2 regions of the Oryzomonas rubra genome follow, and region 1 is predicted to be linked to the other one. Evidence: riboswitches for the same ligand, from Rfam matches in the RefSeq annotation. Region 1 holds a riboswitch; the other holds the start of a gene.
The links. Region 1 has a riboswitch for S-adenosylmethionine ahead of metX (homoserine O-acetyltransferase MetX). Riboswitches for the same ligand answer to the same signal wherever they lie in the genome.
Positions count from the first base shown of each region.

Region 2: another riboswitch for S-adenosylmethionine. It lies ahead of ET418_RS05680 (trans-sulfuration enzyme family protein); the one in region 1 lies ahead of metX (homoserine O-acetyltransferase MetX).

Region 1 covers NZ_SRSD01000005.1:229,887-234,845, forward strand. Annotated here, with positions in the region: gene ttcA (tRNA 2-thiocytidine(32) synthetase TtcA) at 1-714, opposite strand, end outside; gene metX (homoserine O-acetyltransferase MetX) at 719-1,834, opposite strand; SAM riboswitch class I at 1,892-1,990, opposite strand; gene ET418_RS10015 (hypothetical protein) at 2,258-3,238, shown strand; gene ET418_RS10020 (DUF3147 family protein) at 3,347-3,676, opposite strand; gene cobI (precorrin-2 C(20)-methyltransferase) at 3,664-4,371, opposite strand; gene cbiE (precorrin-6y C5,15-methyltransferase (decarboxylating) subunit CbiE) at 4,371-4,959, opposite strand, start outside.
Region 2 covers NZ_SRSD01000003.1:130,596-135,554, forward strand. Annotated here, with positions in the region: gene ET418_RS05665 (hypothetical protein) at 1-1,038, shown strand, start outside; gene ET418_RS05670 (cytochrome C) at 1,111-1,473, shown strand; gene ET418_RS05675 (chemotaxis protein CheX) at 1,734-2,240, shown strand; SAM riboswitch class I at 2,382-2,488, shown strand; gene ET418_RS05680 (trans-sulfuration enzyme family protein) at 2,554-3,690, shown strand; gene ET418_RS05685 (trans-sulfuration enzyme family protein) at 3,701-4,837, shown strand; gene thiF (sulfur carrier protein ThiS adenylyltransferase ThiF) at 4,931-4,959, shown strand, end outside.

The DNA.
Region 1 (4,959 bases):
CAGGCTGTTCTTGACGTGGGGAATATCCTTTTCCAACTCTTTCAGAAGCCGCTTCATCCGCTTGCGTTGCAGGTCGGCGGTGCCGCAGACCGGGCAGCAGCAGCAGACCACCGGCAGGGCGGCTTCGTGGGAAAAACGGATGATATCCTCTTCGGGCAGATACACCAGCGGCCTGATCACCACGGTCTCGCCGTTGTCCGCCAGCATGGAGGCGGCCATGGACTTGAGCGAGCCGACAAAGAACTGGTTCAAGAGCAGGGTTTCGATGAAATCGTCCTGATGGTGTCCCAGTGCCAGCTTGTTGCACCCCAACTCCTGGGCCGCCGTATAGAGGGCGCCGCGCTTGAAGCGTGCGCAGATCGAACAGTAGGAGGAGCCGGGCCGGCGCTTCTCATTGATCAGGGTGTAGTGCTCGGTGGGCACCATGCGGTAGGTGAAACCGTTCTCCCGCAGGAACCGCTCGATGACGTCCGTGCGGTAACCGGGGTACCCGGAATCGATGTTGACCGCCACGATCTCGAATGAAACGGGCGCGCGCCGCCGCAACTCCTCCAACAGCAGCAGCAGGGTATAGGAATCCTTCCCCCCCGACACCGCCACGGCAATACGGTCCCCCTCCTCGATCAGGCTGAAGTCGGCAACGGCCCGGCCGACCCCATGCCGCAACCTTCTGAGAAGTCCCTTGTTTTTGAATTCGTCAAGCGCCAGCGTCATAGCGTTACAAGCCCCCGCTTTGTTCCACACGGGAGAAGAAGTCCCGCACCAAGGGGGTAAAGGTTTCGTGTTCCAGCAGGAAGGCGTCGTGGCCGTACGCGGAGGTGATCAGGTGATACTCCACCGGCTTCCCGAGGCCGCGCAGGCACTCCACCATCTCCTCGGTCTGGTAGGCGGGATAGAGCCAGTCGGAGGTGAAAGCGAAGAACTGCACCGGTGCAGCGACCGGGGCAAAGGCCTCGGCCAGCGATTCATACCCCAGGGCCACGTCATAAAGATCCAGCGCCTTGGCCAGGTACAGGAAGGAGTTGGCGTCGAAGCGGTCCACGAAGTTGTAGCCGTTGTAATTCAGGTAGCGCTCCACCTCGAACTGGCCGAAAAAGTCGAACTGGCCGTCCTTGGCCGAGAAACGCCGGCCGAATTTCGTATTCATGGATTCGTCCGACAGGAACGTGATGTGGCCGATGCCCCGGGCCAGGGCCAAACCGTCCTTGGGATTGTGCTTGTACTCCCCCTTGCGCCAGGTAGGGTCGTTGAAGATGGCCCAGCGGGCAACGGCGTTGAGGGAGATGGCCTGGGGCGAAGGACGCGGCGTCGTTGCCAGCATAATGGCCGAGGCGACGCTCCCGGGATGTTGGGTGGCCCACTCCAGGGCCTGCATCCCCCCCATGCTCCCCCCCATGACGCAGAGCAGCTTTTCGATGCCCAGGGCATCGATCAGCAGCTTTTGGGCGCGCACCATGTCGCGTACGGTGATGACCGGAAAGGCGAGGTTGTAACGTTTGCCGGTTTTGGGGTTGATTGAGGTGGGGCCGGTAGAGCCGTGGCACGAACCGATTACATTGGAGCATATTACGAAATAGCGGTCGGTGTCCAGCAGGCGCCCCGGCCCGACGATGGCGTCCCACCAGCCCGGCTTGGTATCTTCTTCCCGGTGTTTGCCCGCCAGGTGGGCGTCACCGGTCCAGGCGTGTTCCACCAGGATGGCGTTGGAACGGGATGCGTTGAGGTGGCCGTAGGTTTCATACACAAGCGTGATCGGGGCAAGGAGGCGCCCGCTGTCCAGCCTGATGCCGGACTCGAAGGTTCTGGATTGTGCCGTGACGATGCCGACGGACATGAAAAAACCCCTTCACGCGGTATGAGAAGGGGCTGAAACGCTACGTTTACAGCACACCCCTCATCTTTGCCTTTCGGCAGGAATTAGCACCTGACGCCTCATTGGCCGGTTGCTGTGGCTTCGCAGGGCCTTTCCCTCCACCACTCTCGATAAGCAGGTCTATCGAACAAGAATAGTGGAAGAACACGAACATTGTCAACCAAATATGCTGCCGCAGTAACCAGCGTGCCGCCCGCCCTGCGACGCGCGAGGGGAGGAGCGTGGTGGGGTGCGACGGCCCCGTATCCGGCAGATGATGGCGAGACGGGAAAAACCTGGCCCAAGGCGGCTCCCTGCGGTGTCAAATTAGCTGGAAAAGGGGCGGGGCATCTGATATAAAACATGCTGAAATCATGAAGGATCAAGCACGTCCGAGGAGGAAATATGAAACGCCTGTTCTTGTTGCCGTTTTTGGCGGTGATGTTCGGTTGCGCCCAGAATCATTTCAATGTCCCTGCGGAACATTTTGCTGCACAGGTCAAGGTCCTCGGCGTGGCGCCCATCATCGTCGATGTGAACTCCGAGATCAAACACCCCGAGAAAGAGCAACTCGTCGCCCTGCTTGGCGACATGAACCGCAAGTATGAGCAGCAACTCGTGCGCAAGCTCAAAGCGACCGGCAACTTCTACACCGTGGCGCTCCTGGACGGCGACCCGCAGCGCATCTTCGCCAATCTCTTCTTCCGCAGCGAAAAACGGGACGACGCCACCATACGGTATAATAAATACTTTTGGAAAACCGACGAATTGCGGGACTACCTCAAGAAAAACAATCTGGATGCGGTCATGTTGTTGGTAGTCAGCGGCCTCACCCAGAACGAAAAGGTGTATTCCAACACCCTGCTGGCATCCCAGACCAGCGACTATAACTACCTCATTCTGACTGCCCAGATACTTGACGGCGACGGCACCATCCTCTGGGAGTACCCCAACTTCCGCGGGCGGATACTATCATACTCGCCCCTGATCAATCTCCAGTATCCCGATTTCAGCGAGGCGGAAGCCAACTTTTCCAGCAGGGCCGACCTGAAGTTCAAAACCATCGACGGCATCAGGCGAACACTGGACCAGCGGCAAAAGGACCTCCTGCTGCGGGAGACCCAGGAATCCGAGGTCTACGGCAAGCAGTTCGGGGATATCGTCTCGCTGCTGAAATATGATTCCGACGACGAGAAGAAGGGCACCATACCGGCCAGCAAGCCGGTGCCCCGCCTGGCGGAACAGCCGAAGCCGGTCGAACAGCCCGCCCCACCCGCAGCGGCAAGCCAGCCTGCCGCCGTGCCGTCCGTTGCTCCGGCCGCACCTGCTACACCGGCCGCGCCAGCCACCGACGAGATCGTCCCCGCCAAAGGGAGCACGCTATAACGCATTGTTCTACCGGACTTATCCAGTTAGGGGGTCATGCCCAGAAAACAACAACGCCTTTCCGGTTCTATTCGGAAAGGCGTTGTTGTTTATGACGTTACACTATTCTCAGCGCAAGAGCCATTGGTGTACGAGCGCCCCTCCCAGCCACAGGACGCCCCCCATGCCCAACGCCGCCGGCAGCCCCATCCCCTTGCGCAGACAGAGGTATGCCGCCGCAAAAAAGGCGCAGGTGGGCACCAGGCCCCACAGCACCCCCTTGAGATAGCCGTCGATGAGCGCTCCGTCTCCCGGCCGGTCCGTGGCCAGCCAGACCAGGACGATCAGGCTGATGAGCGGCATGGCGGCGATCAGCCCCCCCAGGGACGGGACGCGCCTGCCCAGCAGTACGCAGGCGATGATGAGGAGGTTGGTGGCGGCAAGCTTCAGCAGGAACATCTGATGATCATCAGCGACAGGTAATCGGGCGCATGGGCGGCGATCTCGGCAAAATCGGTCAGGACCTTTTGGCGGTCGCTCCCGACCCGTTCCACAAAAACCGTGCTCTGTTCGCGGCCCGTCTGCCGGATAAGCTCCAGAATATCCCCGAAGACCGGCTTGACCTTGAGCAGCACGACCGTTTCGAACCGCGCCAACGCCTCGGCGATCTTCTCCACGCCGGCGGTGGCGGGGATGACCGCCATCTTCTCATCGGCCTCCACCAGCGGTATGCCGGCCGCGGCCGCGGCCGCGTTGACACTGGAGATGCCCGGGACGATCTCGATGGGGATCTGGGGGCAGATTTCCCGCAGGATGCGCTGCAGATAGATAAAGGTGGAATAGAAGAGCGGGTCGCCGATGGTCACGAAGGCCACATCCTTGCCGTCCTCGGCCCGGACGGCGATCAGGGCGGCCGCTTCCTGCCAGGCGTGCAGCAGACGGGCCTTGTCCGAGGTCATGGGAAACTGGTGGACGATGACCTCCTGGCGGCTTTCATCCAGAAAGCCGCGGATCGTCGCCAGGGCGACGCTGGCCTCGGAAGGATTGGATACCGGCGCAAGGATCACGTCCGCCTGGCGCAGGACGCGCTCGGCCTTGCGGGTCAGCAACTCGGGATCGCCGGGGCCGACACCGACGGCAAAGATCGTTGCCATTACTCGTTCCCCTTGCGGGCGGTGATCACGTAGACCGGGTTCTGGGCCTCGAACATCTTGTACTCGGTCAGGTTGCGGGTCTTGGCGATATTGACGCAGGCCGCCTCGGTCGTAAAGCCGTGGTCTTCCAGAAATTCAACCGACTTGGTCAGGGTATCCAGGGTCACGGCGTTCAGCACCACCACCCCCTCCGGTTTGAGGCGGCCGTCCACCGCAATGATGATCTCCTCCAGGTGCCCCCCCGAGCCGCCGATGAAGACCCGGTCCGGGTCCGGCAGTTCATCCAGGGCGTCCGGCGCCTCCCCTTCCACCAGCTTCACGTTGCGGGTCGTGAACTTTTTCAGGTTCTCCCGGATAAAGGCCAGGCACTGGGCGTTCTGCTCCACGGCAAAGATACGGCCATTGGGCATCAGGTTGGACGCCTCGATGGAGACGGAGCCGCTGCCGGCCCCCACGTCCCACAGCACCAGGTCATCCTGCAACTGGAGTTTGGCCAGGGTGACGGCCCGCACCTCCTGCTTGGTGATCAGCTTCTTCGAGGTCTGGAACTCCTCGTCGTCGATGCCGATCAGGGGGTAGTGGGTGAGA
Region 2 (4,959 bases), on a different contig from region 1:
CTGCCCATATCCTTCACCGCCTCGATACATGCGACCTACGACCACAGCGCCGCCAACGAGCTCGACCTCTCGACACGTGCCCTCAAACTGAACGCCGGCGGCAATTTCCGGGAAAAGGTCGCCTTTTTCGCCACCTATGTGGCCTACAGCGAGAATACCGACAACATCCTGAATACGAATACGACGAGCACCACCCCGGCCAACAACAGCACCAATATCAATGAACTATTCGTCATCTGGCGCCACGCCTTCGACACCCCCATCAACTTCAAAGTGGGGCGCATGCAGCCGAAACTCGGGCTCTGGAAGTCCAACAACAAACTCTCCACGACCAACTCCTTTGCCCCCTACGCCTACACGGTCGGCACTTCCGAATTCAAGCTCGAACAGCCCCAAGACGCACTGGAGGCCAACGCCGTCCTTGCTAACCGCTTCTTCGTCGCCGCCGGGGTGGTGAACCGCAAGTATCAAAACACCAAGGAAGGTTATGGCCACATCTCCTACAAGTTCGGCGGGGCGGATTACCTGGCAAACGAACCGGAGGTGGATCTGGCCAAGGAGGAGAGCATCTTCGACTTCCTGACGGTCACCGTTGGGGCCTACGGCTACTATGGCAAGAATGGTACCCCAAACACCACGGAAGGCGGCCTCATCCAGAACAGCTACTATCGCAGCGGCCTGGACCTGGACATCCTCTACAAGCTCTTCAGGCTCAGGGTGGCCGGGGTGCTGGGCAAGGACGACAACCCCTACCTGACCACGACCCCGACCGAGGTAAAGTCCTATGTTGCCGCCGTTGAAGGCGAGTATACCTTTCTCCAGAACCTCATCGGTGCCATGCGGTTCGAATATCAGGATGACGGACGCGGCCTGGTGCGTCGTTTTATCCCGACCCTCGCCTACGCACCCCTTCAAAACGTAAAGGTGGCCCTGGAGTACAAACATGAGATCGCCTCTGCGTACAAATCGACCGTGAGCTCGAGCGCCCAGGATTTCACCAACAAGATCGGGACCCTCGGGGTGACGTTCAGCTTCTGATGTTTACGTCATGACCACCCCCAGGGTTCTTTGCTATACTAGCCGCCATAATCTCGTCTGAAGGAGTCTCACATGCGGAAGCTCATCATACTGGTCACGCTCTTCACGCTTGTTATTGCCTCGGTTGCCGATGCACGCATCAGGGTAAAGGGACGCGGGGACAGAATGAATTTCGATCCCGACAGCATCCCGGCCAACTACAGGGCATCGTTCGATCTCATGTCGCGGAAATGCGTCAAGTGCCACACCATGGAACGGACCGTCATTGCCGTGCAGACCGGGAGGGCTCCCATCACCGGCCAGCCCTTTGACCGGCAGGCGGTAAAGGCCTATGGCATCAAAATGCTGCGGAAACCCAATTCCAATATGAACAAACAAGAGATCAGGGAAGTTGTCATACTGTTGAATTACCTGCTTGACGAGAACGCACGGTAGGGGCATCGGCAACACTGGCGTTTGGCCCCCTGTTATCTGCCTGTTCCACACAGCCTCGCCCCTCCCGGTGCGAGGCTGTTTTTATATTATAATCGTCTTATTTTATCTTGAAATTTCCATCCCAATTATGCAGAGTAGGGCTTTATACCGATAGCATCGGAACCAATCGCACGTGTGGGCATATTGGTCGTTTGACGGAAGGGGGGAAGCGGTGCGCCTTTCGTCATGCGTGATCGGCCCCGCGGACAAAGGGGCGTGCCATGCCGCTGAAAAATGACCTCCTGGACGCTCTTCACACGAGCGAAGACGAACTGCTCAAACACCTTATCCGTGATGTGGAAGAGGTGTTCTGCACCATGGTAGGCATGGAAAACCTGCTGCACCTCCCGCTCCAGGTGGCACCGGAGACACATTTCAAGGACTGCATTACGGCAATGGTCGGGTTTGCCGGTGTGTATAACGGCCTGGTGAGCCTGCATGCCCCCCAGAAGCTGGCGCTCGCCTTTACATCAAGCATGCTCGGCATGGAAGTCACCGAGTTGAACGACGATGTTCGCGATGCCCTGGGCGAGATCTCCAACATGATTGCCGGTTCCTTCAAGCAGCATATCTCACCGGGCGGCGCCGATATCAAGCTGTCAACTCCTTCGCTGGTCAGTGGCGACGATTACTATGTCAATGCCGGCAACAATCTCGACACGCTCACCCTCCGGTTCGCAACCGATGAGGATTGGTTCATGGTGGCGATAGTGCTCGAAAAAGAATGAGCAAGGGAGGGCCGCCGGACCGGCAATGATAACCACCCGTCCCACTGCGTTCCGAGCCTCTCCCGCTAAAATATTATTGACAAGATTGGTGGCATATCGTAGGCTCAACCCACAATAATTCACACAAAAAATACATAAAATTTCTTATCGAGAGCGACCGAGGGACTGGCCCAACGACGTCGCGGCAACCAACCTGCAAGGGTAAGGTGCCAATTCCAGCGAAACCGCACGGTTTCGGGAGATAAGGAAGAGATGCCCTAGAGGAATCCTCTTCCACACCCCGGAAGGGGATTTTTATTTTGGGAGGTAGAAGATGAATATCAGTACGCAGGCGGTTCAGATCGGTCTGGAATGGGATACCCGGACCGGCGCGGTTTCGGTGCCCATTTATCAGACCGCCACGTTCAGGCATCCGGGGCTCGGCCAGAGCACCGGCTATGATTACAGCCGCTCGGGCAACCCAACCCGTCAGTCCCTGGAAGACGGCATGGCCCGCCTTGATAACGGGGCACGCGCCTTTGCCTATTCCTCCGGCATGGCCGCCATCGCCAACCTGCTGTTGCTGTTTCGTTCGGGGGACCACCTGGTCGTTACCGAGGACCTGTACGGCGGTACCTGCCGCCTGTTCGACAAGGTGTTCAACCAGTTCGGGCTGACCTTCAGCTATGTCGACACGAGCGACGTGGAGGCGGTGCGGGCAGCGCTCACGCCCCGGACCAGGGCGGTATTCGCCGAATCGCTCACCAACCCCCTGCTGAAGTTCGCCGACATCCCTGCCCTGTCCACCCTCTGCCGTGACCGCGACCTGCTCCTCATCGTGGACAACACCTTTCTCACCCCGTACCTCCTGCGCCCCCTGGACCTGGGAGCCGACATCGCCGTCTACAGCGCGTCCAAATACCTGGCCGGCCACAACGACACCATCGCGGGGCTGGTGGTGGTCAAGGACGCCGAACTGGCCGAGCGGGTCTACTACCACCAGAACGCCGCCGGTACGGTGCTGGGGCCCCAGGACTCCTGGCTGGTGATGCGCGGCATAAAGACCCTGGGGGTTCGCCTGGACCGGCAACAGGAAAATGCCGCAAAAATCGCCGGCTGGCTGAAAAACCACCCGGCCATCGCCAAGGTCTATTACCCGGGTCTCGAAGACCACCCCGGTCATGCCCTGGTAAAGCGCGATTCCCGCGGCTTCGGCGCCATGATCGCCTTTGAGGTCGCGACCCACGCCCTGGTGGAACAGGTGCTCCTGAAAACGCGCCTGATCTCCTTTGCGGAGAGCCTGGGCGGGGTGGAAAGCCTGATCACCTTTCCCGAGGTACAGACCCACGCCGATATACCGCTTGAACTCCGGGCGCGACTCGGCATCAACAACACCCTGCTGCGCCTGTCGGTCGGCATCGAGGACGGCAGCGACCTGATCGAAGATTTGAACCAAGCCCTGGAAGCGTAAGGAGACGACCATGAAATTTGCAACCCAACTCATTCACGGCGGCCAGACCGCCGATCCCTTGACCGGCGCGCTGGGCGTGCCCATCTACCAGACCTCCACCTATCGTCAACAATCGGTGGACCACTTCGGGAAATACGACTACGCCCGTTCCGACAACCCCACCCGCGAGGCGTTGGAGGTGGCCATCGCCGGGCTGGAAAAGGGGAGCCGGGCCTTTGCCTTTGCCTCCGGCATGGCGGCCATTTCCTCCACCCTGTTGATCTTCTCTCCCGGCGATCATCTGGTGGTGTGCGAAGATGTCTACGGCGGCGCCTACCGGGTGCTGACCAGTATCTTCCAGCGCCTCGGCATCAGTTCCACCTTCGTTGACGCCACCAGCCTTGATGCCATCGAGGCCGCCATCAGGCCGGAAACCAAGGGCATCTACCTGGAAAGCCCCTCCAACCCGCTGCTCAAGGTCACCGACCTGCGCGGGGTCGTGGCCTTGGCCCGGCCACGGGGTATCATCACCCTGGTTGACAATACCTTCATGACCCCTTACCTGCAACGCCCCCTGGAACTCGGTTGCGATATCGTTCTGCACAGCGGCACCAAGTTCCTGAACGGCCACAGCGACGTCATCTGCGGTTTCGCCGTTGTCAGCGACCCGGAACTGGGCAATCGTATCCGCTTCATCCAGAATGCCTTCGGCGCCATCCTGGGCCCCCAGGATTCTTTTTTGACCCTGCGGGGGCTCAAGACGCTCAAAGTCAGGATGGACCAGAGCCAACGGAGCGCGGAAAAGATCGCGGCCTGGCTCCAAACCAAAAAGTCAGTCCTCAAGGTGCATTACCCCGGACTCGCCGACCATCCCGGCCATGCCGTCAATGCCGCCCAGGCCGACGGCCCCGGCGCCGTTCTCTCCTTCGAGCTCGAATCCTACGCGTTAACCAAGGAACTATTGGAGAAAGCGCAGCTTTCCGCCTTTGCCGTCAGCCTGGGGGGGGTGGAAAGCATCATCTCCTACCCGGCAAAGATGTCCCACGCGGCAGTTCCCAAAGCAGAACGGGAAAAGAAGGGGATCAAGGACACCCTGGTGCGTTTCTCGGTCGGGCTGGAGGATGTTGACGACCTGATTGCCGACCTCCAGCAGGTCATTGGCCGTTAGATAATAGTCTTGTCTTTCCGAAAGTTTGAGATTAAACATCCGACAGTGCCGGAATGCCCCGGCGATACTTTACAGACGAAAAGCAGTTTGCCCATGCGCATACGGATAAACGAGATAGCAAC